DNA from 4 places in the Nonomuraea sp. NPDC049486 genome. Region 3 is predicted to be linked to each of the others. Evidence: riboswitches for the same ligand, from Rfam matches in the RefSeq annotation. Region 3 holds a riboswitch; each other region holds the start of a gene.
What was found. A riboswitch is a leader RNA that binds a small molecule or an ion and turns the genes downstream of it on or off. The one in region 3 is predicted to bind cyclic di-AMP.
Positions count from the first base shown of each region.

Region 1: another riboswitch for cyclic di-AMP. It lies ahead of AB0K05_RS05760 (C40 family peptidase); the one in region 3 lies ahead of AB0K05_RS20330 (GH25 family lysozyme).
Region 2: another riboswitch for cyclic di-AMP. It lies ahead of AB0K05_RS13455 (C40 family peptidase); the one in region 3 lies ahead of AB0K05_RS20330 (GH25 family lysozyme).
Region 4: another riboswitch for cyclic di-AMP. It lies ahead of AB0K05_RS42260 (hypothetical protein); the one in region 3 lies ahead of AB0K05_RS20330 (GH25 family lysozyme).

Region 1 is NZ_JBFAPV010000002.1:178,741-185,612, forward strand. Features, by position in the region: gene AB0K05_RS05745 (response regulator transcription factor) at 11-679, shown strand; gene AB0K05_RS05750 (NYN domain-containing protein) at 976-2,298, shown strand; gene AB0K05_RS05755 (NlpC/P60 family protein) at 2,383-3,357, shown strand; cyclic di-AMP (ydaO/yuaA leader) riboswitch at 3,668-3,834, shown strand; gene AB0K05_RS05760 (C40 family peptidase) at 3,896-4,444, shown strand; gene AB0K05_RS05765 (hypothetical protein) at 4,529-5,350, shown strand; gene AB0K05_RS05770 (M48 family metallopeptidase) at 5,347-6,759, shown strand; gene AB0K05_RS05775 (glycosyltransferase family 4 protein) at 6,756-6,872, shown strand, end outside.
Region 2 is NZ_JBFAPV010000004.1:213,477-220,348, forward strand. Features, by position in the region: gene lysX (bifunctional lysylphosphatidylglycerol synthetase/lysine--tRNA ligase LysX) at 1-791, shown strand, start outside; gene AB0K05_RS13445 (cytochrome P450) at 816-2,015, opposite strand; gene AB0K05_RS13450 (LuxR C-terminal-related transcriptional regulator) at 2,205-2,417, shown strand; gene AB0K05_RS13455 (C40 family peptidase) at 2,421-3,464, opposite strand; cyclic di-AMP (ydaO/yuaA leader) riboswitch at 3,471-3,625, opposite strand; gene AB0K05_RS13460 (amino-acid N-acetyltransferase) at 3,912-4,469, shown strand; gene AB0K05_RS13465 (RDD family protein) at 4,567-5,904, shown strand; gene AB0K05_RS13470 (RDD family protein) at 6,016-6,501, shown strand.
Region 3 is NZ_JBFAPV010000006.1:324,787-331,658, reverse strand. Features, by position in the region: gene AB0K05_RS20335 (bifunctional polysaccharide deacetylase/glycosyltransferase family 2 protein) at 72-2,165, shown strand; cyclic di-AMP (ydaO/yuaA leader) riboswitch at 2,389-2,522, shown strand; gene AB0K05_RS20330 (GH25 family lysozyme) at 2,534-3,304, shown strand; gene AB0K05_RS20325 (hypothetical protein) at 3,349-3,726, opposite strand; gene AB0K05_RS20320 (MerR family transcriptional regulator) at 3,798-4,175, shown strand; gene AB0K05_RS20315 (cupin domain-containing protein) at 4,172-4,552, opposite strand; gene AB0K05_RS20310 (class I SAM-dependent methyltransferase) at 4,668-5,168, shown strand; gene AB0K05_RS20305 (family 20 glycosylhydrolase) at 5,158-6,872, opposite strand, start outside.
Region 4 is NZ_JBFAPV010000027.1:10,290-17,161, reverse strand. Features, by position in the region: gene AB0K05_RS42270 (sensor histidine kinase) at 1-372, shown strand, start outside; gene AB0K05_RS42265 (response regulator transcription factor) at 369-1,013, shown strand; gene AB0K05_RS42260 (hypothetical protein) at 1,031-1,993, opposite strand; cyclic di-AMP (ydaO/yuaA leader) riboswitch at 1,999-2,138, opposite strand; gene galT (galactose-1-phosphate uridylyltransferase) at 2,209-3,291, opposite strand; gene AB0K05_RS42250 (DeoR/GlpR family DNA-binding transcription regulator) at 3,288-4,067, opposite strand; gene AB0K05_RS42245 (TrpB-like pyridoxal phosphate-dependent enzyme) at 4,327-5,637, opposite strand; gene AB0K05_RS42240 (LLM class flavin-dependent oxidoreductase) at 5,679-6,569, opposite strand; gene AB0K05_RS42235 (uridine kinase) at 6,579-6,872, opposite strand, start outside.

The DNA.
Region 1 (6,872 bases), on a different contig from region 3:
GGCAGGACGGATGACGACGCCAGGGGCGCGGCCGGTCAGGGTGCTGATCGTCGACGACGACGCGCTCGTCCGGGCAGGGCTGTCGATGATCCTCGGCGGCGCCGGCGACATCGCGATCGTCGGTGAGGCGGGCGACGGCGCCGAGGTGCCGGCGATGGTCGCCCGGCACCGGCCGGACGTGGTGCTGATGGACATCCGGATGCCGGACGTCGACGGGCTGACCGCGACCGAGGCGCTGCGCGCCGCCCAGTCGCCGCCCGAGGTCCTCGTGCTGACCACGTTCCACGCCGACGCGCAGGTGCTGCGGGCGTTGCGCGCGGGCGCGGCCGGGTTCCTGCTCAAGGACATCCCGCCCGTCGAGCTGGTGGCCGCCATCAGGAAGGTGGCGGCGGGGGAGCCGATCCTGTCGCCCGCCGTGACCCGGCAGCTCATCGCCCACGTCTCCAACGGCGGCGCCGGTGGCCGCGCGGACCGGGCCAGGGCCCTGATCGGCCGGCTCAGTGAGCGCGAGCGGGAGGTGGCGCTGGCCGTGGGGCGGGGCAGGTCCAACGCGGAGATCGGGCGCGAGCTGTTCATGAGCGTCCCCACGGTCAAGGCGCACGTCTCGCGCATCCTGACGAAGCTCGAACTGAACAACAGGGTGCAGGTGGCCCTGCTGGTCTACGACGCCAGTCTCTGACGCACGTCCTGGAGTTCCAGGTTTTGCCCGGCCTTTCCCTTGCGGGCCGGTCCCGTACGGGAGTGACTCCACGCAGGTACGGGCCACACACGCACCGTCGGAACCGCTCGCCTCGTCCGGACGGCGCGAGAGGACGCGCCCGAGTTCCCGAGGAGACGCCTCGCAGGTCGGCGCTGGGGCAGGGGGTGGAAACGGCCGCGGGACCGAGCGCTTACCCGGAAAAGGATGCCCGTTACGGACAGGTACCCGGCAGCCGTACCCTTGTCTGAAAGAGCATGTCATGAAGGGACAGTGGGATGAGCTCAGCGGGTGAAGGCCTGTCTCGCCCGCTTCCCGAGCAGGTGCGACTCAACGTCGTCGACCTGGCCGCCCAGGTTCTCGGCTCGATGCCCGCCGCCGCCGTCCCGCCGCCGCTGCGCGGCATCGCCAAGTTCGATCCGCGCAAGCGTGCCCGCCTGGGTGGCGCGCCCATCGCCGCCCAGCTGGAGAACGACAAGGACTTCCGCGTGGCCGTCGCGGAGCACGTGACCGCCGGGTGGCCGGAGCTCGTCTCGTCGCTGGCCGAGGGCAACGTCCCGCCGGCCGCCGATCCCGTGCTCGTCGCCGCGGCCGCCTACCTCACCCGCCCGCCGGGGTGGGAGGAGATGATCGAGGCCGCCAGGACCGACCTGGAGAGGAACGCCGCCGCCGCCGAGGGCGCGGAGCGCGAGGAGGTCGTGTCCCGGCTGCGCGAGCAGCTCGCCGCGCAGAAGTCGGCGGCCAAGGAGGAGGTCGACCGGCTGCGCGAGCAGCTCAAGGCCGCCCGGGGGGAGAACTCCGACCTGCGCCGCAAGCTCCACGACGCCCGGGAGCGGGCGAAGGCGGCCGTGCAGCGGGCCGAGGCGATGGAACAGACCGCCCAGGACGCCAGGGCCGCGGCCACGGCCGCCGGCAGCGCCGGTGAGACCGAGCTGCGCCGGCTGCGCGAGCGCCTGGCCGACGTGGAGAAACAGCTCGAAGCCTCGCGCAGGGCCGCCCGCGAGGGGCGCAGCATCGAGGACGCCCGCATACGGGTGCTGCTCGACGCGCTGCAGGACGCCTCCGCCGGGCTGCGCAGGGAGCTGGCGCTGCCCACCACCATCTCCAGGCCCGCCGACTCGGTGGCCGCCGTCGCCGGGGAGACGCCGGGCGTGCGGGGGGTGCCGGCCCGCGCACTGGCCGACGACGACCCGCAGCTGCTCGACCAGCTCCTCGCCCTGCCGCAGGTCCATCTGATCATAGACGGCTACAACGTGACCAAGACCGGTTACGGCACTCTCACGCTGGCCGACCAGCGCAACCGGCTGATGACCGGGCTCGGCGGCCTGGTCGCGCAGACCAGGGTCGAGGTGACCGTGGTGTTCGACGGCGCGGAGCTGAACGCGCCGGTGCAGGTCGTCGCGCCGCGCGGGGTGCGGGTGCTGTTCAGCGCGCCGGGGGAGATCGCCGACGACCTGATCCGCCAGCTCGTACGCGCCGAGCCGCCGGGCCGCGCCATGGCCGTGGTCTCCTCCGACCGCGAGGTGGCCGAATCCGTCCGGCGCATGGGAGCCAGACCCGTTTCGTCTGCTTTGCTGCTGCGCAGGCTCGGCCGCGCCTAGATTACAAATCAGTGTTTGGGTGAGACCTCACCTTCCACTTCTGTACTATTTCGCCCCAGATGTATTCCCCCTGGGAGGCGAGCTGTGAGGTTGGGCCGGGCGCCACTGGCCGCGGGTCTCGTGATCGGGCTGATCACTCTCCCCACGGGAGGAGTGGCCGCCGACCCGCAACCGACGATCAGTCAGGCCAAGGCCAAGCTCGAGAAGCTCAACGACAAGGCCGACAAGGTCGTCGATCGCTACAACACGGCGACGGAGAACTACAAGGCCGCCAAGAAGCGCTACGACAAGCTCAACGCCGGCTACAAGCGCAAGCTCGCCACCGTCGCCGAGCTGCGCCAGCAGGTCGTCACGATGGCCGTCGACGGCTACAAGATGGGCCGCGACCTGACCTCGATGCCGACCATGGTGACCGCCGAGAACCCGGGTGACCTGCTCTACCAGATGGCGCTGACGGAGCGGCTGACCGCCGACCGCGCCGGCAGGCTGGCCGCCTTCGACCGGGAGAACCGCGGGCTCAAGACCGAGCGTGACAAGGCCCAGGAGGCTCTGGGCGAGGCCGACGAGGAGCGCGACAAGGTCAAGAAGGAGCGCTCCGAGATCGAGAAGCTGATCGCCCAGCAGAAGAAGCTGCTCAACCGCCTCGGGGCCTACCGCGTCGGCGACCCGAACAGCACCGGCGTCAAGTACACCGGCCCCGCCTCGGGGAGCGCGGCGGCGGTGCTCAACTTCGCGTACGCGCAGATCGGCAAGCCCTACCAGTTCGGCGGCACCGGCCCCGGCGGCTGGGACTGCTCCGGCCTGACGCAGGCCTCGTGGCGCGCGGCCGGCGTCTCCCTGCCGCGTACGACGTGGCAGCAGTGGGCCTGGGGCGCGAGCCGGAGGGTGTCGCTGGACGCCCTGGAGCCCGGTGACCTCATCTTCAGCGAGGGGCTGGGCCACGTGAGCATCTATGCGGGAAACGGCAAGATCGTGCACGCGCCGCAGACCGGTGACGTGGTCAAGGTCGTCCCGCTCTCCGCGTACGGGCGCCGGCTCGTCGGCGCGGTACGCCCGTGAGCCGCTGAAACGTCTGTGACTGATGTGACAGAAGGGCTCTGACACATCGTCAGGGCGGCAAGTGTGAGTATGGTCACATCTGGGTAACGGGACTGGCTTGCCAGCAGGGATCCGCGGGTCTGACAGCGGGCTTGTCAGATCGTCATGTGCTTACCGTGCCTTTGCCAGCCCATGACTTCAGGCGTAGGTTCTGGCGTCGCGGCGGACACTCCATGCCCGCCGCCGGCCATCGCCGCCGCGCCGCCGGCGCCGCGACGTGGACGAACAAGAATCCGCCGGTCACCGCCGCATCTCCGGGAACCTTCACCCGGGTGGTGGCCTGCCGAATCCGTGCAGCCAGGAGGCACGGAGCCGGGGAACCATAGATCCCGTCATTTCAGGGCGGGATCAGGGGTGAATCGGCGCGGCGACGCGCCGTAGGGCGACTTCCAGGCCCGAATCCGTCAGCTAACCCGGTAGGCGTTCGTGGAAGACTCAAGGAGCAATCCTGTCTACCTCCCCTAAGAACCCCCGTCTGTCTCGCCTTGCCGTCAGTGGCGTGGCGCTCAGCATGACCGTGACGGCCGGAGGGCTGGCCCTCCACGTCCCGGCGGCGCAGGCGGACACGGTGATCGCCCCGGCCGGAGCTTCGGTGACGACGGTCGAGGCCGTCAAGACCACTGCTTCCAAGAAGGCGACTTCGAAGAAGGTCCTGTCCAAGAAGCAGGCGAAGGCGGCCCGCCAGAAGGTGAAGGCCCACAAGGCCGTCGCGGTGGCCAAGAAGCAGATCGGTGACCCGTACCGCTACGGGGCCACCGGGCCGCACGCCTTCGACTGCTCAGGTCTCGTCCAGTTCGCCTGGCGGAAGGCCGGGGTCAAGATCCCGCGCGTGACGAACAGCCAGTTCGCGGGCATCAGGAAGAAGGTCTCCTACAAGAACCTGAAGCCGGGTGACCTGATGTTCTTCCGCGGGCTCGGCCACGTGGGCATGTACATCGGCAAGGGCAAGATGGTGCACTCGCCGAGCTCGGGCAAGACGGTGCGCGTCGAGAAGCTGAACGGATGGCGCAAGTCGTCGTTCGCCGGCGCGGTACGCCCCGGTCTGTGACCGATCGCGAAGGCCCCGCCCCTGACTGGGGGCGGGGCCTTCGTGATGCGTGGGACGGGCGTCCCGCCGCTAGCATCGGACAGCATGTCCGGGATCGTGGGCCGTCGAGCGGTGGTGACGGGGCTGGTCCTCGCCGTGGCCGCGGCCGGCGGGGCGGCGCCGGAGTCGTGGTCCGCCGGGGTGCCCGACGAGCTGGCCGGGGTGCGGGAGCTGTGGCGGGGCGAGCTGGGCGTCGCGCGCGGCGAGCGGGCGCTGGTCGCCGGGCAGCGGGCCGATCCCGGGCTGCTGGCCGATCTGGCGCGGCGGGCCGACGCGGCGGGGCGACGGGTGTCGGGCGTGCTGGGCCGGCCCGTGCGCCCGCTGGTGCTGGTGCCCGCGTCAGGAGAGCAGGCCGCGCGGCTGGCCGGCGTCGCCGACGTGCGCGGGCTGGCGGCGGTGGCCGACGGGCGGCGGGTGATCGTGGTGCCCGAGGGTTTCGCGCGGCTCAACCCGACCGGCAGGGACGTGGTGCTCGCCCATGAGCTCACGCACGTCGCCGCTGGCACCGACGGGCTGCCCGGCTGGCTGTACGAGGGATTCGCCGACTACGTGGCCTATCGGGACGCGGGGCTGGCGGTCACCGTGGCGGCGGCCGAACTGGCGGCCGAGGTGCGGGCGGGGCGGCTGCCGGACGAGCTGCCCGGGGCCGGTGACTTCGGCTCCCGGGGGGACGCGCTGGCGCGGGCGTACCAGGAGGCGTGGCTGGCGTGTCGGTTCCTGGCCGAGAGCGCGGGCGAGGGGACTCTGGTGAGGCTCTACCGTGATGCCCAGAGTGTCGGCACCGACCGGGCACTCGCCGCGCGGGGGCTCACGCTCGGCGGCCTGACCCGGGGGTGGCGCGCGTACGTGCGGGACCAGCTGGGGTGAGAGGACGCGAAGTGGACGACGGCCACGACAGGAACGCCGCCGCGGGCGAGCAGGCCGGGACCCGATCCGGCGGCGAATCCGCCCACGAGAACGGTCCGCGCCCGGATGACGGACAGACGCCCCCAACGGACGGCGGGCCGGAGCCCAAGGACGGTGGGGCTGGCCGGAGGGGGCGGCGGCAGGCTGGGGTGGCCGGGGTCGTGCTGGGGGTCGGGATCCTCGTGGTGGTGGGGCTGACGACGCCGTGGCAGGCGCTGCCGGGGGCGCCGGAGGTGGCCGCCGACCCGGCCGCGGACTTCACCGCCGGGCAGATCGCCCGCGCGCAGGCGTTCGACGCGGCCACCGGCATGCCCGGCTACCTGTCGCTCGGCCTGACGCTGGTGTTCGCGGGCCTGCTCGTCGCCACCCCGCTGGGCGCCAGAATCCTCGGGGTGCTGCGCGGGCCGTGGTGGGTGCGGGTCCTGCTGGGGGTGCTCGTGCTCACGGTCGTCGAGGAGGCGCTGCGCTGGCCGCTCGGCGTCTGGTTCGAGACCGTGCTGCGCGACTACGGCCTCTCCACGCAGGACTGGGCGTCCTGGACGGGCGACCGGCTCAAGAGCATCGCCATCAACACGGCTCTGCTGGGCGTGATGGTCGTGGCGGTGGTGGCGCTGGCCCGGCGGTTCAGGCGCTGGTGGATCCCCGCCGCGGCGGGGGCGTTCGCGCTCACCGTGGCGGCCTCCTTCGTCTACCCGGTGGTGTTCGAGCCGGTGTTCAACGACTTCAGGTCCATGCCCGAAGGCCCGCTGCGGACGAACCTGCTGGCGATGGCCGAGCGCGACGGGGTGCCGGTGGAGGACGTGCTGGTGGCCGACGCCTCCCGCCGCACCACCGCGCTGAACGCCTACGTGTCCGGGTTCGGCGCCACCCGCCGCATCGTGGTCTACGACAACCTGCTCAAGGCCCCGCAGCCCGAGGTCGAGCTGGTGGTGGCGCACGAGCTGGGCCACGCGGGGGAGAACGACGTGCTCTACGGCACGCTCGTCGGCGCGCTGGGCGCGGCGCTCGGCGCGATCCTGCTGTTCCTGGTCTTCGGGCCGGTACGCCGGCGCGCCGGGGTCACGTCGATCGCCGACTGGCGCGCGGCGGGCGCGATCCTGGGGTTGATGACGCTGGCGACGTTCCTGTCCGGCCCCGCGCAGAACTTCGTCAGCCGCCACATCGAGGCTAGGGCCGACGCCCACGCCCTGAACCTGACGCGGGATCCGGTCACGTTCGCCGCGATGCAAAAACGCCTGGCAACAGCCAATATTTCCGACTTGTCGCCCGATGCAGTGGAATATGTGCTCTATGCCTCCCATCCCACGGCACCGGAACGGATCGCGATGGCCCGCTCCTGGGCGAAGCTGAACGGCGTCCCCGGCCCGTGACCCGAGTCGTCTTCGTCACCAACGACTTCCCGCCCCGCCCGGGCGGCATCCAGTCGTTCGTGCACGGCCTGGCCCAGCGCACCCCGGGCGCGGTCGTCTACGCCCCCGCCTGG
Region 2 (6,872 bases), on a different contig from region 3:
TCTACCTCAAGCGGCTCGTGGTGGGCGGCGTCGAGAAGGTCTTCGAGGTCAACCGCAACTTCCGCAACGAAGGCGCCGACTCCACCCACAACCCCGAGTTCACCATGGTCGAGGCCTACGGCACCTACCTCGACTACCACGACATGGCCGACCTCACCCAGCGCATGTACCAGAAGGCCGTGGTCGCCGCGCTCGACACCACCGTGGTCGTCCACGAAGGCGTCGAGGTCGACCTCGGGCTGCCCGAGTGGCCGCGGGCCAAGCTCTACGACCTGGTGTCCGCCGCGGTGGGCGAGGAGGTCACCACCGAGACCCCGCTGGAGCGCGTCCGCGGCCTGGCCGACAAGCACGACGTGCACTGGGACCCGAAGTGGGGCCAGGGCAAGCTGGTCCAGGAGTTGTTCGAGGAGCTGGTCGAACACACCCTCGTCCAGCCCACGTTCGTCATGGACTATCCGCTGGAGACGTCCCCGCTGGCCCGCGTCCACCGCGACAACCCGCTGCTGACCGAGAAGTGGGACCTCATCGGGTTCGGCACCGAGCTCGGCACCGCCTACTCCGAGCTCATCGACCCGATCGACCAGCGCCGCCGCCTGGAGGAGCAGTCCCTGCTCGCCGCCGGCGGCGACCCGGAGGCCATGCAGCTCGACGAGGACTTCCTGCAGGCCCTGGAGTACGGCATGCCCCCGACGGGCGGCATGGGCGCCGGCATCGACCGGATGATCATGGCATTCACGGGCCGCAACATCCGCGAGACCATCCTCTTCCCCCTGGTCAAGCCCACCCGCTGACCGCGCCGCGAAAGCCCGCCCGCGCTACAGGCGCGGGCGGTTGAGCCTGACGGGCAGCCGGGCCAGGCCGCGCAGCACCAGGTTCTCCTTGTACGGCGGATCCGCGTCGGCCAGCTCCAGCCCCGGCGCGGCCCCGGCCAGCGCGGCCAGCGCCACCTCCCCTTCCAGCCGGGCCAGCGGCGCACCCAGGCAGAAGTGCACCCCCAGACCGAACGCCAGATGCCTGCCAGGCGCCCGCCCCACGTCGAACCGGTCCGGGTCGGGGAAGGCCGCGGGGTCGCGGTTGGCCGCGCCGACCAGCGCCAGCGTCGACGTGCCCGCCGGCACCCAGACGCCGCCCAGCTCGGCGTCCTCCAGCGCGACACGGGCCGTGAGCTGGACCGGCGGGTCATACCTGAGCACCTCCTCCACGACCTCCCTGGGCCGCTCGGCCGCCCGCCCCAGCACGCCGTGCCTGACCAGGTTGAGCACGCCGTTGGCGATGAGGTTGACGGTCGTCTCGTGACCGGCCACCAGCAGCAGCACGCACGTGGCCAGCAGCTCGCGCTCGGTCAGCTCCTCGACCTGGACGAGCGCGCTGAGCAGGTCGTCGGCCGGCCGCTCCCGCCGCAGCGCGATGAGACCCTGGAAGTAGTCGTGGAACTCGCGCCGGTGGCGTTGTGAGCGCTCGGTCAGCTCGTCGGTGACGATCGGGTCGAGGCTGCGCGCCATGGTCTCGCTCCAGCCGCGGAAGCGCTCGTGGTCCGCCGCCGGCACGCCCAGCATCTCGCTGATCACCATGACGGGCAGCGGGTAGGCGAAGTCGCGGACCAGATCGGCCTCGTCGGGCAGCGCGGCGATCAGGTCCGCGGTGATCGTCTCGATCCGCGGGCGCAGCCGCCGCACCATGCCGGGCGTGAAGGCCTTGCTGACGAGTCCGCGCATCCGGGTGTGGTCAGGCGGGTCCATCATGAGGAACGAACGGACCGGTTCGTCCGGCCCGGCGGGCGCGGGGGTGGGGCCGTGACCGAAACGCGGGTCGCGCAACAGGGCCGAGCAGAGCTCGTGGGAGGTGGCGACGAGCAGCCCGCCGCGCGTCCGGAAGAGCGGCCCGCTCTCGCGCAGCTTCCGGTATCGGGAATACGGCTCGCGCAGGAACGCATAATCGTACGGATCGAAACCCAGCATGTCGCTGGGGCTCAGCGTGGACGGCGGCGCGCTGTCAGAGTCCTTGTGATCGATCATTGCGCTTGGAAATGTGCCGACATACGCCGAGTACTTCACGTAGGACGGATCATGTCAATGGCTATGGTCAAGTAGGGCAGATCTTACGCTTGACGGCCTTTGCCGGATGCGTTTACGTAGTCGGGGCGAGCAGCCTTTCGCTCGTGCCAGGACGTCACCGAGTAGTGCTGTTGGGGGGGAGGGCTCCCGATGGATGTGCTCAGTGAAAATGTTGAACTGAGCCATGCAGATCTGGCGTTGCTGGCGGAGCTGGCCAAGGGCGTCACAGTAGACCGAGTGGGGAGGCGCCTTGATTGCAGCGGCCGCACGGTGCGCCGAAGACTGAGGGGCATCTGCGACCGGATCGGGGTGGCCACGGCCATCGAAGCCGTGGCCTGGGCCGCGCGCCGCCAGCTGATCTAGCCGTCAGTCGGCGATGCGCACCGCTCCGGCGTAGGGGCGCCGGTCGAGTGAGGCGATGCGTACGACGTCGCCCGTGCGCGGCGCGTGCACCATCATGCCGCCGCCGAGGTAGATGCCCACGTGGTGCAGGTCGCTGTAGAAGAAGACCAGGTCGCCGGGGCGCAGCTCCTCGCGCGCGATGTGCCTGCCCGCGGTCCACTGGTCGCCGGTGTAGTGCGGCAGCGAGATGCCGACGCGCTGGTAGGCGGCCATGACCAGCCCCGAGCAGTCGTAGCCGTTGGGGCCTTCCGCGCCCCAGACGTACGGCTTGAGCTGCTGGGTGAGGGCCCAGCGGGCGGCCTGGGCCGCCTTGCCGTCGCCGGGGATGGGCAGGGTCACCTTGACGGCCCTGGTGCCGGGGCGGCCGGCCTCGCCGAGCGCGCGCTGGAACAACCGGCTCTCGACCTTGGTGACGAGCTTGGAGATCCGGTCGCGCTTGGCGCCGAGGTCCTTGACGATCTTGTTGACCTCGTCGATGCGGGTCTGGGCGCCGGTCCTGGCCCGCTCGGCCGCGTCCATCGCCTTGGTCAGCTTGAGGACCTCCTCGCTCTGCTGCTGTCGCAGGGCGTAGGTGGTGGCCGCGCGGTCGAGGTAGCTCTCGGGGTCGCCGCCGGTGGTGAAGGCGAGCACCCGGCTGAGGCCGCCCGACATGTATTCGGCCTCGACCAGCTGCGACGCCCTGGTCTTCTTCGTGGCCAGGTCGGCCTCGCTGGCGGCGAGCCTCTTCTTGGCGTTCTCCACGGCCTTCTTGGCCGTCTTGAGCTTCTCGCGCTGCCCGTTGTACTGCTCGGTGAGGGTCTCGATCTCCAGGTGCATCTCCTCGACCTGCTCGGAGAGCTCCTTGAGCGAGGGCTTGGGGTCGGCGGCGACGGTCCCCGCGGGAGCGGCGACGAGCAGCGCGGCGAGGGTGGCGCCCACGATGCCCAGCCTGCGGCCGTAGCCGGCCCGTTCCGGAGGGCGGGCGCGCTCGCCCGCGGAACTCCCCCTGCGGTCGCGCGTGCGCTTCACCAATCGAGCTCCTTCCGTAGCGCGCCGACCGGGCTAGCTGACGGGTTCGGGCTCGGACCGGCCCTACCGAGCGAGGTGCTCGGACTCACCCCTGGTGGCGCCGCTCGAACGCCGCCGGCGGGTCCCCGGCTCCCCTTGCGGGGATTGGGCGCGTCTCCGCGCCACATGCGCGGGGACATCGACGCTGGACACTAATGCACCGAGGGTTCCTGCTCAACCGGAACTACAGACTCTGTAGAGATTTCACAACCGGGGGGTCACAAGGTGGTCTCGTAAAGCCCGGTATGGCAAAGACTTCATGTCCTCTTTGTGCCTGCTTGGACCAGGCATGGAACGGTAGGAAACCTCCAACGCCACAGGTGCTCGTACAGCCACGAGACGTTACAAGATGGGCGCAAGTCCGGGGTTAGGGGTGAGCCGTAATCACAAACTGTAGGCTGGAGGGTCATGGAGCAGGTCGCCGAACGTCCCCTTCCCGACACGCAGGTCCTGGTCCGGCGTGCCCGGACGCCGGACGTCAAGGCCATCAAATTCCTGGTCGACACCTATGGAGGCCCCGGCCCCCGGCTGCTGGAGAAGGCCACGGTCACCCTGTACGAGGACGTGCAGGAGTTCTGGGTCGCCGAGCGCGACGGCAAGGTCGTCGGCTGCGGGGCGCTGCACGTCCTCTGGGAGGACCTGGCGGAGATCCGCACCGTGGCGGTCCACCCGGAGGCGCGCGGGCTGGCCATCGGCCACCGCATCGTCACGGCCCTCATCGACACGGCCAAAGAACTCGGCCTGCAGCGTGTTTTCTGCCTCACATTCGAGGTCGACTTCTTCGCGAGACACGGATTCCGGGTGATCAAAGGCACCCCGGTCTCGCCCGAGGTCTACGCCGAACTCCTGGCCTCGTACGACGAGGGCGTGGCCGAGTTCCTGGACCTGGAACACGTCAAGCCCAACACCCTGGGGAACACACGGATGTTGCTCCACCTGACCTCGGGTGATGCGGATCTTGACTGACAGAAAAGGTGATTGTTGATACCCATGTCGATACGTTGTCCAGGACAGGCATGTGCCCTGACACGTGCCACATGCGCACGCGAAGCGAGGTGACACGGTGAGCACCGGACAGCCGCCGTATCCGCAGGATGAATCCAGCGAGAATCATCCGGGATACGGGCACAACCCGGGACACCCCCATGGGGAGGATCCCGACGCGACGGTCGTGGGCTACAGGGCCGACGACCCCTACGGCCAGGGCCAGTACGGCCAGCAGCCCCCGTACGGGCAGCAGCAGCAGTACGGTCAGCCGGGTCAGCAGGGCTACGGCCAGCAGGGCGCGTCCCAGCCGGGCTACGGCCAGCCCCAGTACGGCCAGCAGCCCGACTACGGCCAGCAGGGTTACGGTCAGCAGCCTCAGTACGGTCAGCAGGCTCCCTCGCAACCCGACTACGGCCAGCCCCAGTACGGCCAGCAGGCCCCTTCCCAGCCTGACTACGGCCAGCAGCCCCAGTACGGCCAGCAGGCTCCCTCGCAACCTGACTACGGTCAGCAGCCCCAGTACGGTCAGCCCCAGTACGGCCAGCCCGGCTACGGCCAGCAGCCCTCCTCGGGTCAGCAGGGCTACGGCCAGCAGCCCTCCTCGGGTCAGCAGGCTTACGGTCAGCAGGGCTACGGTCAGCAGGCCCCCTCCCAGCCCGGTTACGGCCAGCAGCCCGATTCCCAGTCCGGCTACGGTCAGCAGGCCTACGGCCAGCAGGGTTACGGTCAGCAGCCGCAGTCAGGGCAGCAGTACGGCCAGCCCGGCTACGGTCAGCAGGCGCAGTATGGCCAGCAGCAGTACGGCCAGCCCGGCTACGGTCAGCAGCCCCAGTACGGCCAGCAGTACGGTCAGCCCGCCTACGGGCAGCCGGGCTACGGCCAGCCGGTCGGCGTGCAGCCTCCGGGTGCCCCCGCGCCGCTGGCGGAGTGGTGGCAGCGGCTGGTGGCCCGTCTCATCGACGGCTGCATCTTCGGCGTCGTCTATTTCCTCATCTCCCTGGTGCTGGGCATCTTCTTCGTGGCCAGCTACAACTCGGTGACGGGTGTCACGACGGGCTTCTTCAGCTCGTTCCTGATCGGTCTCATCCAGTGGATCCTGCTGGTCGGCCTCTACGTCGCCTACGACTACTTCATGACCAAGATGAACGGTCAGACGGTCGGCAAGATGGTGATGGGGATCAAGGTCGTCCCCGTGGGCGGCGCCATGCCGCCCGGCGGCCTGCCGGGCAACATGGCCCTGAAGCGGGCCGGCGGCACGTGGGGCGGCTATGCGCTCGGGATCCTCCCGCTCGTCGGTGCCTTCCTCGGCGCGATCGCGGTCATGCTCAACGCCGCCTCGCAGCTGTGGGACAAGCCGCTGCAGCAGACGTTCGCCGACAAGTTCGCCGGCACCGTCGTGGTGAAGATCAAGTAGCCTGTACGGCTCGGAAAACAGGGATCGGTGATCCACCGGTCCCTGTTTTCGCGTGTGTGCTCCGTACCAGAATGGGAACGGTCGGGACACCGATGGGGCGAGGTGAGGGTTATGGCCACGACGCCGCGGGCCGATCCGGTGCCCGCGGAATGGTGGGAACGGCTGGCCGCCCGGCTCATTGAAGCGCTCGTCTTCGGGGTGTTCTATTACATTCTGTTCATCGCGCTGTGGGGCATCTTCCGGACTGTCGGGGTGCTGGAGCTCTTCGGGGGCCGTTTGCCGGGCGTGTTCGCATGGGTGTTGGCCGGGCTGGGTTATACGGTCTACGACTGGGTCACGCTTTCACGAGGCGGGCGCACGTTCGGCAAGGCGATCATGCGCATTCGGGTGGAACCGGCCCGGCTGGGGGCGCGTGACCGGTTGAAACGGGTCCTCGGCTATCCGGCCCCGGCCATCGTGATGGGCATTCCGGTGCTCAATCTGCTGGCCGGAATGTACGTGTTCGCGGTGGGCCTGCTCATCCTGATCGACAAGCCGCTGCAGCGTGGGCCCCATGACAAGCTGGCCGGAACCCTCGTCGTTAAAGATCATTCCTGAGCTGGGAAGCCTGGGCGCCGCTTTTCAGGAAACTTGGGGTAGATCCGGTAAGGCACCTGGAGAGACTGGCATTAGGCTATGAGGCGTCCGGGTTGCCGGATGTTGATGCCCCTGCCAGGCTATGGGCATCTGTGTGCCGCTATGGTCTGCGGTGCGAAGGTCGTCGACAGGGCGACACCCGGGGCGGTCAAGCCCGCGCCCGCCGCACCGCCCGTGCATAAAAGGCCAGGAAACCCCCCGTCCGCTGTGGAGGCGAGGACGAATGGAAGTTGTGACAGAGGTTTTGTCGGCGCTCATCCCGCCGCTCGTCGTGGGGGGCGCCTTCATCTTTGGGGTGGTGAAGTTGGTGCGCGCCGAGGGCCCTGGGAGGC
Region 3 (6,872 bases):
CGGATCGGGTGCCCGGTCCGGCGTACGGGCGTGACGTCCGTCGGGGTGGGCGGCGGCGGGGCAGGAGGCGGGTGGCCGGGCGGGGTGTGGAGCCTTCGGGGCACTGGCTGATGTTGCTGGCCGGGGTGGCGCTGGCGGGGTGCGCGCTGACGCTCGACGGGTTCGTCAAGAACGTGGTCGGCGAGACCGGGCCCCAGCGAGGCGGCGGGGACCCGGCGTCGTGGCTGGAGCCGGTGCGCCGCAGCGGCCCGGTGCTCGACCTGACCGGGGACAAGCCGGCCGGCGCCCGCCCGAAGGCCCGCACGGTGGCGCTGACGTTCGACGACGGGCCCGACCCCGAGTGGACGCCGCTCGTGCTGGACGCGCTGAAGAAGCACGGGGCGAAGGCGACGTTCTTCACGGTCGGCTCGAAGATCGCCGCCCATCCGGAGCTGACCCGCCGGATCGTCGCCGAGGGACACGAGATCGGCAACCACACCTACACCCATCCCGACCTGTCCGCCGTCCCCGCCTGGCGGGCCGAGCTGGAGCTGAACCTCACCCAGAAGGCGCTGGCCGGGGCGACGGGGCTGCACACGATGCTGGCCCGCCCTCCGTACTCCTCGACCCCTGACGCCATCACCGGCGAGCAGTGGGACACCCTGGCGATGCTCGGCCGCGAGGGCTACCTGATCGCGCTGGCCGACCTCGACACCGAGGACTGGAGCAGGCCGGGCGCGGCCGGCATCGCCAGGGCCGCGTTCCCGCGGGGCGGGCGCGGGGCGGTGGTGATGATGCACGACTCCGGCGGCGACCGCGCCCAGACAGTCGAGGCCGTCTGCCGCCTGCTCGACCGGCTGGACCGGGCCGGCTACCGCGCCGAGACGCTGACCTCCGCGCTCGGCATGCCGTCGGCGCACCGGCCGGCCGCGCAGCCGGAGCGGATCGCCGGCGCCGCGCTCGGCCTGGCGCAGCGCGCGGCGAACGCGTTCACGGACGCGCTGTGGTGGGTGCTGTTCGCCACCGGCGTGCTGACGCTGGCCCGGCTGCTGCTCCTGGTGGTGCTGGCCCGGGTGCACGCCCGGCGCTCCCGGGGTCCGGGACCGGCCCTGACCTGGGAACGGCCGCCGGGGGTGAGCGTGATCGTGCCCGCGTACAACGAAGAGGCGGGGATCGCCGCGACCGTGCGCTCGCTCGTCGCGACCGCGTACCCCGGGCCGGTGGAGGTGCTGGTGGTGGACGACGGTTCCACGGACCGCACCGCCGAGGCCGCCGCCGGGCCGCGGCTGCCGGGAGTACGGGTGATCAGGCAGGACAACGCCGGCAAGGCCGCCGCACTGAACACCGGCATCCGGCACGCGCGCCACGAGTTCCTCGTCATGGTCGACGGTGACACGGTGTTCGAGCCGGACACGATCGGGCATCTCGTGCGCCGGCTCGCCGACCCCCGCGTGGGCGCGGTGAGCGGCAACACCAAGGTCGGCAACCGGCGCGGGCTCATCGGCCGCTGGCAGCACGTCGAGTACGTGATCGGCTTCAACCTGGACCGGCGCGCGTTCGAGCTGCTCGACTGCATGCCGACGGTGCCGGGGGCGATCGGCGCGTTCCGGCGCGGCGCGCTGGTCGGGCTCGGCGGGGTGAGCACCGACACGCTGGCCGAGGACACCGACCTGACGATGGCGCTGTGCCGGGCGGGCTGGCGGGTGGTGTACGAGGAGCGGGCGCTGGCGTGGACGGAGGCGCCCGCGACCCTGGGGCAGCTGTGGCGGCAGCGCTACCGCTGGTGCTACGGCACGATGCAGGCGATGTGGAAGCACCGCCGCGCGCTGGCCGAGCCGGGTCCGTTCGGCCGCCGCTGCCTGGGTTACCTGGCGCTGTTCCACGTGCTGCTGCCGCTGCTGGCGCCGGTGGTGGACCTGATGGCCGTCTACCACACGGCGGTCGGCGACCCGCTGCCGGCGGTGGCGGTGTGGGCCGGGTTCGTGGTGGTGCAGGCGGCGGCGGGCTGGTACGCGCTGCGGCTGGACCGGGAGCGGGTGTCGGCGCTGTGGGTGCTGCCGCTGCAGCAGCTGGTGTACCGGCAGCTGATGTATCTGGTGGTGTTCCAGTCGGTGGCGACCGCGCTGCTCGGGGTGCGGCTGCGCTGGCACACGGTGCGCAGGCAGGGCACTTTCGCGGCGCCGTGACGGCACCGGCGGGAGATTTTACCCGGAGGCCGGATTCCCTTACGTACAAGGGGTTTCGGGGGTGTTACCCCGGGTCCGAACCGCCAAACCGGATATGTCATACTTGCAATATTTTTGTCTGCATATATACCTTTTGCGTATTCGCGGTGATACCTCAACTCTGTTGCCGCATCGATTGACCGGACCGTGCGCTGTCCTGACGGTGTCCCCCTCACGCCAGGGCAGCGCACGGCCGCCGAATCCGCGTCTCGCGGAGCCGGGGACCCACTTCCTGGGGTGAATCGGACGCCAGCGTCCGTAGGGGACTTCCAACTCCGAACCCGTCAGCTAACCCGGTAGGCGGCATGGAAGCAAGGAGTCATTTCCTCATGCCCAAGCCTCGGCTTGCCGCTGCGCTGAAGTACCGTCCCAGCAACCGTCTCAAGTACGCCTTCGCCGGCGCGCTGCTGGCGGGGACCACCGCCGTCGCCAGCGTGACCGGCACCGCCATCGCCGCCACCGGCGGCGCCGCCGCCCCCGTCGAGCCGAACCCGGCCATCGCCCAGCAGCAGGCGGCCCAGCTCACGTACGGCCAGGACGTGTCGAACTACCAGCCCGACCATGACTGGGCGGCCAGCCCGGCCGAGTTCGGCATCATCAAGGCCACCGAGGGCACCGGCTTCACCGACAAGACCTTCGCCCGGCACTGGCAGGAGCTGGACAAGAAGGGCATCGTGCGCGGCGCGTACCACTACGCGCACCCGCGCAACAACCCGATCGCCGAGGCCGAGCACTTCCTGTCCGTGGTGAACTCCCAGCCCGCCAAGCCCGGCGACCTGCTGGTGCTGGACCTGGAGACGACCAACGGCAGGTCCGTCTCCGAGGTGAACGCCTGGGCCAAGGCCTGGCTGTCGCACGTCAAGGCCAAGACCGGCGTCACGCCGCTGTTCTACAGCGGCTGGCACTTCGCCGACACCTACGGCGCGGGACTGTCGGAGTACCCGCTCTGGGTGGCCCACTACAGCAAGCCCAAGGGCGAGATCACCCCGCCGGCGGACTGGAAGTCGTGGACCATCCACCAGTACTCCGACAAGCCCATCGACCACAACGTCTCCGCCCTGACCCCCGACCAGCTCCGCAGCCTGGGCCGTCCGGCCTGACCCGCTCTGTGACGCCTCCCGTTGAGGGAGGCGTCACAGTCGTCTCAGCCCTGGTGGATCCTGAGCCCACGCTCCTCCATGCGCCGCAGCAGCTCGGCCGGACCCACCGCCGTCTCCGGCAGCAGGTAGAACTCCTCCAGGATCGGCCCCGCGTCATCGGGCGCGGCCGCGTCCCAGATCACCTCGTCACCCGGCGCCGTGACCTCGAAGGTGAAGAACGCGCAGCACGCCTTCTCCCGCGCGGCGAGATCCCGTACCCACTCCTCGACCCCGTCACCGGCGCGGAACCGGAACCGGATGCCCCCGGCGGTCCGCTCGCGTCCGGTGAGCGCCTCGCCGAACAGCCGCCGGTACTCGGCCAGCCGTTCCTCGGGGGTGTCGCGGGCGGTGGTCATGTCGCAGACGATCGGTGGGGTGTCCATGATGTGCTCTCCTTCCGTCACTTCCGGAGCGTAGAGTCTGGACCTAGGTCCAGGGTCAAGAGGAGAGCGGTGTGAAGATCGGCGAGGTGGCCCGCGAGGCCGGGGTCAGCGTGGACACGGTCCGCTTCTACGAGCGCCGCGGCGTGCTGCCGGCGGCGGGGCGCAGGCCGTCGGGCTACCGGGTGTTCGACGCGTCGGCGGTGTCCAGGATCCGCGCCGCCAAGGCCCTGCAGGAGCTGGGTTTCACGCTGGACGAGGTGGCCGGCGCCCTGCGCTCCCACGACGCGGGCGGCGCGACCTGCGCGAGCGAGCGGTGGCGGCTGGAAGCGGTGGTGGAGCGCATCGACGCGAGGATCGCCGAGCTGGCCCGGGCCCGCGACCTCGCCGCCCGGAGCCTCGCCGACTGCCGCTCCGGCGACTGCCGCTTCCCGACCGGCCTGTCCTTCTAGCGCGAGCCCTCGCCGGACTCGGCCAGGTCGGCCTCCTCCTTGGTCTTGTGCACGGTGCCGTCGGCGTGCTCGGGCGGCCCGTACGCCGTGTGGAGCACGAGCGGCGCGGCGCCGGTGTTGACGAAGTTGTGCGGGGTGCCCGCCGGGACGGCGACCAGGTCGCCCGCCTTCACCGGACGGACCTCACCGCCGACACGGGCCTCTCCGGTCCCGGAGACGAAGGTGAGGATCTGGTCGGTGTCCTCGTGCACCTCCTCGCCGATCTCACCGCCCGGCGGGATGGTCATGGTGACGACCTGGACCTTCTCCCCGGTCCACAGGACCCGGCGGAAGTCGGTGCTCTCTTCGGCGACGGTGGCGATCGCGAAATGGTGCACGGTCGGCTCCTGTGTCTCGCGGTTCAAGCTGGCGTATGACTCTTGCCAGGACAAAAGCTGACATAAACGTAATGTCCGGCAGGCGGACACCGGGCGCGGTGCTAGCTTCACCGTCATGAAGGTGCCGGAGAGGCTGCTGTGGGCCGTCGAGACCCTGGAGACGCGGCCGGGCGAGCGGGTTCTGGAGATCGGCTGCGGCCGCGGCGTCGCCGTCGGACTGCTCTGCGAGCGCTCCGCCTCCGTCACCGCGATCGACCGGTCGGCGGCGGCGGTAAAGGCCGCACGCGAGCGCAACGCCCGCCACGTCGAGGCGGGCGCCGCGGTGATCGAGCAGGCCGAGCTCGACGGCGGCGGGCTGCCCGGCGGCCCGTACGACAAGGTGTTCGCCGTCAACGTGAACGTCTTCTGGACCCGCTCCCCCGCCGCCGAGCTGGCGGCGGTCAAGCACGCGCTCGCGCCCGGCGGCTCGCTCTACCTGTTCTACGAGCCGCCGGGCGCCGCCAAGGCGCAGGAGATCGCGGTCAAGGTCCAGGCCGCGCTCGCCGGGTCCGGCTTCACGTCCACCACCCTGACGCGCGGTCTCCTGCTGTGCCTGAAGGGTGAGCTCACCCCGTGACGGTGACCGTCAGGTCCCCCGTGACGGGCGCGCCGCCCGGCGTGCGGACCGTCAGCGTGCCGGTGTAGGTGCCGGGCCGGCTGAAGGTCCTGGCCGAGGTCACGGTGAAGGCGGCGTTGATCCGCATGCCGGGGATGCTTCCCTCCCTGGTGGTGGCCGGGGTCACGGGCTCCTGGACGCCGTCGCTCCAGGTGACGGCCGCCTCCAGGCCGGCGGCGGTGTGGCCGGGCGCGGTGAGGGTCCAGGAGGCGCCGGTGGGCCGGCCGGTGCGGGTGCTCACCGATCCGCCGAGGATCTCCAGCCGCCAGGGCACGTCGGCGGTCGGGAAGAAGTTCGTGCCCTGCACGGTCAGCCTGCCGCCCATCTTCGCCAGGCGGTTCTTGAAGTCGGCGTAGTCCCGCTGGTCCTGGGGTGTCCAGCCGACCTCGGCGGTGGCGATCAGGCGCGGGTAGGCGTAGTACTGCGCCTGCTCGACGCGGCGGATGAACTCGCCCCACACCGCCGACTCCACGCCGAGCACGCTGCTCTCCTGGATGCCGGGGATGTACGTGCCGGGGTCCCAGTTGTAGTGGCGGTCCAGGCCGCACGGCCCGCCGCACGCCCAGGTGCCGCCCTCGGGCTGGCGCGAATCCTGCTTCTGCGGCACGTACGCGTGCGCGGCCGGGGAGAGCACGACCTGGGCGCCGCGGTCGTTCACGGCGGCGGCCACGGCGTTCCGGTTGCCGTTCCAGAACTGCACCACCGCGTTGTCCCGCGGCAGCGCGGTGCCGGCGTACTCGTTCCAGCCCACGACGGTCTTGCCGAGGGCGCGCACGTTGCCGGTGAAGGCGTCGACCATCTTGACGTAGTCCGCGTGGCTGGTCGAGAACGCCTCGTCGCCGCCGATGTGCAGGTAGGGGCCCGGGGTCATGGCGGCGATCTCGGTGAGCACGTGCTCGGCGAACTCGTACGTGACCGAGCTGTGCGCGTCCAGGGAGGAGTAGCCGACGGCGCCGGTGCCGTTGTGCGGGACGGTGGTCTCGCCCGGCTTGAGTGCCGGCCGCGCGCCCGGGGTGTTGAGCTGCGGGATGGAGTGCAGCGCCGAGTTGACGTGGCCGGGCAGGTCGACCTCGGGGATGACGGTCATCCCGTGCTCGCCGGCGTAGCGGACGATCTCGGCGTAGTCGGCCTTGGTGTAGAAGCCGGTGATGCCGGGCTCGGTGCCCCGCTCGGTCATCGCGGTGGCGCCGCCGACCTCGGTGAGGGCGCCGTAGTCGATGCCGGACGGGTTGCTCGCCGGGTCGTCGAGGGCGATGCGCCAGCCCTGGTCGTCGGTCAGGTGCAGGTGCAGGCGGTTGACCTTGAACTGGGCGGCGGCGTCGATGTAGGTCTTGACCTCGTCCACCGGGTAGAAGCTGCGGGCGACGTCGAGCATCATGCCGCGGTGCGCGAAGCGCGGGTAGTCGGTGATCTCCACGGCGGGCACCGTCCATTCGGCGCCGACGACCTCGCCCGACTCGGCCCACTGCGGGAAGAGCTGGCGGAGCGTCTGGACGCCGTGGAGCGCGCCGTTCGGGGTGGCGGCGCGGATACGCACCTCGGCGGCGGTCACCGACAGCGTGTACCCCTCGGCCTCGTGGCCCTCGGGCGCCTTGCCGGCGCCGACCTCGATGACGATGGGCGCCGGGCCGCGGCCGGCGGCGGCGACCGTCAGCTTGTGGCCGG
Region 4 (6,872 bases), on a different contig from region 3:
GCCGTTCAGGTCACGACGACCGGCACGGCGCTGCCGATGACACCGGAGGCCGAGTTCGCGCTGCTGCGCACGGCCCAGGAGGCACTGGCCAACGTGGCCAAGCACGCGCACGCCACCAGGGTCGGCGTGACCCTGTCCTACCTGGACCACGAGGTCGCGCTGGACGTACGTGACGACGGCAGGGGCTTCGACCCCGCGGGTCTCGACACGGACGGCGGGTCACCGCCGCCCCGCGGCGGCGGATTCGGCCTGACCATCATGCGTCAGCGCGTCGAAGGACTGTCCGGCACGCTGCGGATCGAGTCCGAGCCCGGAGCCGGCACCGGGATCTCGGCCTGCGTCCCCACCCTGCCGGCCGGGAGCCACGCATGACCGATCACGCGGCCACGGTCCGGTTGTTGATCGCGGACGACCATCCCGTCGTCAGGGACGGGCTGAGCAGCATGTTCGCCTCCGCGCCGGGATTCGAGGTGCTGGGCGAAGCGGCGGACGGCGCCGCGGCCGTACGGCTCGCCCAGGAGCTCCGGCCCGACGTGATCCTGATGGACCTGCGCATGCCGGGCATGGACGGGTTGACCGCGATCAACGAGCTGACCAGGCTGGGCGTCACCGCGCGCGTGCTGGTCCTGACGACCTACGACACCGACACCCATGTCCTCCCGGCGATCGAGGCGGGGGCGACCGGCTACCTGCTCAAGGACTCTCCCCGGGAGGAGTTGCTGCGAGGCGCGCGGGCCGCCGCCAAGGGAGAGAGCGTGCTGTCCCCCTCGGTGGCGGCACGGCTGATGAACCGGGTCAGGACCCCCGCGCCGCAACTCCTCAGCCGTCGTGAGCTCGAGGTCCTCGAACTCGTGGCGGCCGGGAACACCAACCGTGAGGCGGCCGCCCGGCTGTTCATCACCGAGGCCACGGTCAAGAGTCACCTTCTGAACATCTACGCCAAGCTGGGCGTGGGGGACCGCGCCGCCGCCGTCACCGAGGCGTTCCACCGAGGGCTGCTCGTCCCGCGATGACGCTGGAGATCCCCTTCTCAGTGCATCGAGATGTGCACGTGGTCGAAGTGGTTCTCGGTGATGCTGCCCCGGTCGGACATGCCGCTCCAGCCCGAGCCGTGGTTGATCCGCTGCTTCCAGATCACGTACTTCACGCCCAGCTTGCCGCGGTTCTGCACGGCCCATTCGGCGATGCGGTCGCCGAGGGCCGTGTTGGTCCCTGACGGCATCGAGCCGCCGGTGCTCATCATGAAGTCGCAGGCCCGGCCCAGCGGATGCTCGCCGCTCGACCCGGAGCGGAAGCAGCCCACGCTGAACGGCAGGGCGAAGTTCTTCGCGATCTCGGTCTTCATCAGCCGGGTGCGGGGCGTGATGTTGTCGGCGCCCGACGGGAGCTGCGGCGCCCAGGTGCCGTCGGAACGGCGGCCGGTGGCGATCGGCACCAGATCTTCCAGCTTCTTCTCGATGTCCTTGATGACGCCCTCGGCCTCTTCGCGCTGGCCGGCCACCTCGGCGGCGTCGGACTCGATCTCCTTGGTCAGCGCCGTGGCCTCGTCGGCCGCCTTCTTCGTCTCGTCGCGGGCCTCGGCCACCTTGTCGACCAGCGCCTGCTGCTCGGCCGTGAGCTGCGCCAGCAGGGCGGCGTTGCGGCCGTCGGGCAACTGGATCAGGCTCGGCAGCTGCATGCCACCGCTCTGGTACTGCAGCAGGGCCAGCTCGGCGACCCGGTCCTCGGCGGAGCTCAGGGTCTGCTCGGCGGTGGCCAGCCGTTTGTCGGCCTCCTCCGCCGCCTTGCGGGCCTCGGCCAGCTCGACGCGCTTGAGGTTGTAGCGCTCGATCAGCTTGTCGACCTTGGCGTTGAGCTGCTTCAGCTCCCTGCGGAGCTGCTGCTCGCCGGGCTTGGGGTCCGCCGCCGCGGACGTGGTAAGGGCCGGGGTGAAAAGCACCGCCGCGGCGGTGACGAAACCGATGGCAAGATGCGCGGGGGACGCTGCCGCCACGTGATGGGTCCTCTCCCTCTGCCGGCCGGGTTAGCTGACGGGTTCGGGTACGGGAGCGCTCCCTACCACCGAAGTGGATTCACCCCAAGTGCGATTGGGTCCCCGGCTCCTGGGCAACTCGCCCAGGATTAGGCATGTTCACACGGCGCTTTACGGTCGTGCTGGAAGGGATAGTAGTGGTAGATCACAAGTAATGCGAGTCAAACGGAAATCTCTTAGTGATCTACCTGTGATCGAAGCATGCGTGCGGCTTCTTCGGGGAGCACGTCGTTGACGAACGCGCCCATGGCCGACTCGGATCCTGCCAGATACTTCAGCTTGCCCGGGGCCCGCCTGATGGAGAACAGCTCCAGGTGCAGGTAGCCCAGCTCGCGGTCCTGCCGGACCGGCGCCTGGTGCCAGGCCGAGATGTACGGCATCGGCACCCCGAACAGCCCGTCCAGCGCGCGCAGCACCGAGGTGTAGAGCGGGGCGAACGCGGACCGCTCGGCCTCCGACAGCGCCGCCAGGTCGGGCACCTGCCGGTGCGGGTAGAGGTGCACCTCGAACGGCCAGCGCGCGGCCGCCGGCACGAACGCCGTCCACAGCTCGTTGGCCGCCACCACCCGGACCCCGGCCTCCCGCTCGGCGGCCAGCACGTCCGCGTACAGGTTGCGGCCCTGTCGCCGCTCCGCGTACCGCCGGGCCGCCCCGAGCTGCAGTTTGGTGCGCGGCGTCACGTACGGGTACGCGTAGATCTGCCCGTGCGGGTGGAAGAGCGTGATGCCGATCTCCTCGCCCCGGTTCTCGAAGCAGAAGACCTGCTCGACGCCCTCCAGTGCGGACAGCTCGGCCGTACGGTCGGCCCAGGCCTCCATGACCAGCTCCACCCGGTCGTCGGAGAGCTGGGAGAAGGACGAGTCGTGCGTCGAGGTGAAGCACACCACCTCGCACCGCCCCATGCCCGGCCGGACCTCGCTCAGCCCCCCGACATCCTGATAAGTCCCGAGATTGCCGGAGAAGGAGGGGAAGCGGTTCTCGAACACGACCACGTCGTAGTCGTACGCCGGGATCTCCGACGCCCGCGTGTCGGACGACGGGCACAGCGGGCACTCGTCGGGCGGCGGCAGGAACGTCCGGGTCTGCCGGTGGCCCGCCATCGCGATCCACTCCTCGGTCAGCGGGTCGTAGCGCAGCTCCGACGCCACCGGCCGCGGGTCCAGCGGCCGCCGGTCGATCGCGCTGCGGTCGGCGCCGTCGCTCCGGTCGAAGTAGATGAGCTCCCGGCCGTCGGCCAGCTCGGTGATGGTGCGCTTCACGCCGCCCCCTCTGCGATGATCAACTCTCCGGCCCTGTCGGCCAGCTCCCTGCGTGCCTCCTCGGGCAGCCCCGCGTCGCTGATGACCACGTCGGCCTCCGTCAGCTCGGCGATGGTGCTGATGCCGACCGTGTTCCACTTGGTGTGGTCGGCCGGCACCACGAGCCGGTGCGCGGCGCTGACCAGCTCACGGTCGGTCTCGGACTCCAGCAGGTTGGGAGTGGTGAACCCGGCGCGCAGGCTCATCCCGTGCACCCCGAGGAAGAGCGTGTCGACGTGCAGGCGGCGGATCGCGGCCACCGCGACCGGGCCGACAAGCGCGTCGGAGGGGGTGCGCACGCCGCCGGTGAGCACGACCGTGCGGTCGGCGCGGGCGTTGCGGTGGAAGACGTCGGCCACCGGGATCGAGTTGGTGATCACGGTGAGCTCGGGCACGCCGATCAGATGGTGGGCCAGCGCCCAGGTGGTGGTGCCGGCGGACAGGGCGACCGCGGTGCCGGGGCGCACGAGCTGGGCCGCGCGGCGCGCGATGGCCTCCTTCTCCTGCTGCTGCCTGGCCGACTTGGCGGTGAAGCCGGGCTCCTCGGTGGAGCCGGGACCGACCGCGGTGGCGCCGCCGTGGACCTTCTCCAGCAGCCCCCGGTCGGCGAGCACCTCCAGGTCCCGGCGGATGGTCATGTCGGAGACGCCGAGCTCGCGCACGAGGTCGGCCACCCGGACACCGCCCTTGCTGCGCACGCGTTCGAGGATCGCCTGCTGGCGCTGCTGTGCGAGCACGCCCCCGCTCCTTCCAACAGATTCCACCAAATTATGACACGAATATGTTGGGGAATGTTAGGTAACCCCAGGCCTTGCCGGGAAGCCGGTGAAGAGGGACGTTGGGTTGGATCCCGTACCCCGACCACCGGGAGGTGACCGTATGGCCAGGCGCGCACGCAAAGGCAAGGCACGCAAGAAGAAGAAGGCCAACCACGGCAAGCGCCCCACCGCGCGCTGACGGACACCGCCGCCCGCCCGGCGGGCGGCGGGTCCTCGTTCACGCCGGCAGCCCGCTCAGCGCCTCGTCGATGCGCTCCTGCGGCAGCGCGAAGTCCTCCATCTCGCCCGACAGGTAGCGCTCGTACGCCGCCAGGTCGAAGTGGCCGTGCCCGCACAGCGCGGTCAGGATCACCTTCTCCTCCCCGCTCTCCTTGCAGCGCAGCGCCTCCGCGATGGTCTCGGCCAGCGCGTGCGTCGGCTCTGGTGCGGGCAGGATGCCCTCCGTCCTGGCGAAGCGCACCCCCGCCTCGAAACACTCCCTCTGCGAGCGGGTGACCGCCTCGAACATCCCCAGCTCGTACATGTGCGACAGCAGCGGCGACATGCCGTGGTAGCGCAGCCCGCCCGCGTGGATGGGGTCGGGCACGAAGTCGTGGCCCAGCGTGTGCATCTTCATCAGCGGGGTCAGGCCCGCCGTGTCGCCGAAGTCGTAAGCGTAGCGGCCGCGCGTGAACGACGGGCACGCCTCCGGCTCGACGGCCCGGATGACCGGGTCGATCTTCCCGGCCAGCTTCTCGCGCAGGAACGGGAAGACCAGGCCGCCGAAGTTCGACCCGCCGCCGGTGCAGCCGACGATGACGTCCGGCATCTCCTCCAGCTGCCCCAGCGCCTCCTCGCCGATCACCGTCTGGTGCATGAGCACGTGGTTGAGCACCGACCCGAGCGCGTACCGGGTGTCGTCGGCCGACGCGGCGACCTCGACCGCCTCGCTGATCGCGATGCCCAGGCTGCCGGGGGAGCCGGGGTACTCGGCCAGCACCTTGCTGCCGGCCTGCGTCACGGGCGACGGGCTGGCGTGCACGCTCGCCCCGTACACGCGCATCAGCGCCGAACGGTACGGCTTCTGGTCGTAGGAGGCCCGCACCATCCAGATCTCGCAGTCGAGGCCGAACTGGGCGCAGGCGAAGGCCAGCGAGCTGCCCCACTGCCCGGCGCCCGTCTCGGTGGTGAGCCTGCGCACGCCCTCCTGGGCGTTGTAGTACGCCTGCGGGACGGCCGTGTTCGGCTTGTGCGAGCCAGCCGGGGAGACGCCCTCGTACTTGTAGTAGATGCGCGCCGGCGTGCCCAGCGACTTCTCCAGGTTGCGGGCCCGCATAAGCGGGGTCGGCCGCCACAGCCGGTAGACGTCGAGCACTTCCTGGGGAATGGGCACGTACCGCTCCTGGCCGACCTCCTGACGGATGAGCTCCATCGGGAACAGCGGCGCCAGGTCATCGGGACCGATCGGCTGCCTGGTCGCCGGGTGCAGCGGCGGGGGAGGCGGGGCGGGCAGATCGGGAACGATGTTGTACCAGTTGCTGGGGATCATCGTCCCAGTCTGCTCCCGCCGCCGGTCACGATCCAGTCCCGTCAGGCGCGTCGCTCCGCGTCGACCTGGCGGCGCACCTCCGGCACGACCTCCTCGGCGAACCTGGTCAGCTGCTCCCGCTGGTCGCCCTCCGGCCACAGGATGAACGTGTCCATCCCGTAGGCCACCGCCAGGTCGGTCAGCTCGTCCACCCACTGCCCGGCCGGGCCCTTGAGGAAGCCCTCGCTCGGGCCTCCGGTGATGGTGCCGTTGACGTTGTAGAGCCTGCGCACGTCCCGCGGCCGGCGATCCGCCTTCTCCGCGGCCTCGTCGATGCGCGCCTGCAGCTCGGGCAGCCGCTCCGGCGGCGCCCACGACGAGGACGGCAGCCACCCGTCGGCGGCCCTGCCGGTGAGCGCGAGCGCCCGCGGCCCGCCGACGCCGAGCCAGATCTCCATCGGGTGCGCGGGCTCAGGCCCCGCCTGCGCGCCGCTGAGCCGGTAGTGCTCGCCGTCGAACCGCCGGTTGCGCTCGCCGCTCCAGATCGCCCTGACGACCGCGACGGCCTCCTCCAGCGCGCCGATCGCCTGCCCGGGCGTGCGCCGCGCTCCTCCGTACGCCTCGATCGCGTCCCAGAACGCCCCGGCGCCCAGCCCCAGCTCCACCCGGCCGCCGCTGAGCAAATCGAGGGTGGCCGCCGCCTTGGCGAGCACGGCCGGCTGCCGCATCGGCAGGCTGGCCACGTCAGGGAACACCCGCACCCGCTCGGTGGCCGTGGCGATCACGCTCAGCAGCGTCCAGGTCTCCACGTAGCGCCGCTGGTACGGGTGATCCTGCACACCGATCAGGTCCAGCCCCAGTTCGTCGGCCAGCCGCGCGTACTCGACCAGCGGATCATCGGCATAGGGCACCAGGAAGTAGCCGAACTCCAGCGGACGTCCATAATCAGCCATAACCGTCACCTACCCGTTCACGGCCCGGATCGCCAGCCGATCCGGATGGTCCGCCCGTACCACCACATCCGCGACCTCCTGCGGCCGCACCTCGCGCTCGTACCGCTCGTACGCCGGCAACCGCCACCGCTCCTCCGCGGGCGTGCGGCGCTCCAGCGCGCCCCGGGACAGCCACACGTGCACGGCCAGCTCGACCGGCAGCCCCCGGCCCAGCAGCAGCGTGCCGTCGAGCAGCAGCACCCCGCCGGGCGGCAGCGTCCGGTACGGCACGCGGTAGGCGCGGTCGGCCCCGCTGTCCCACAG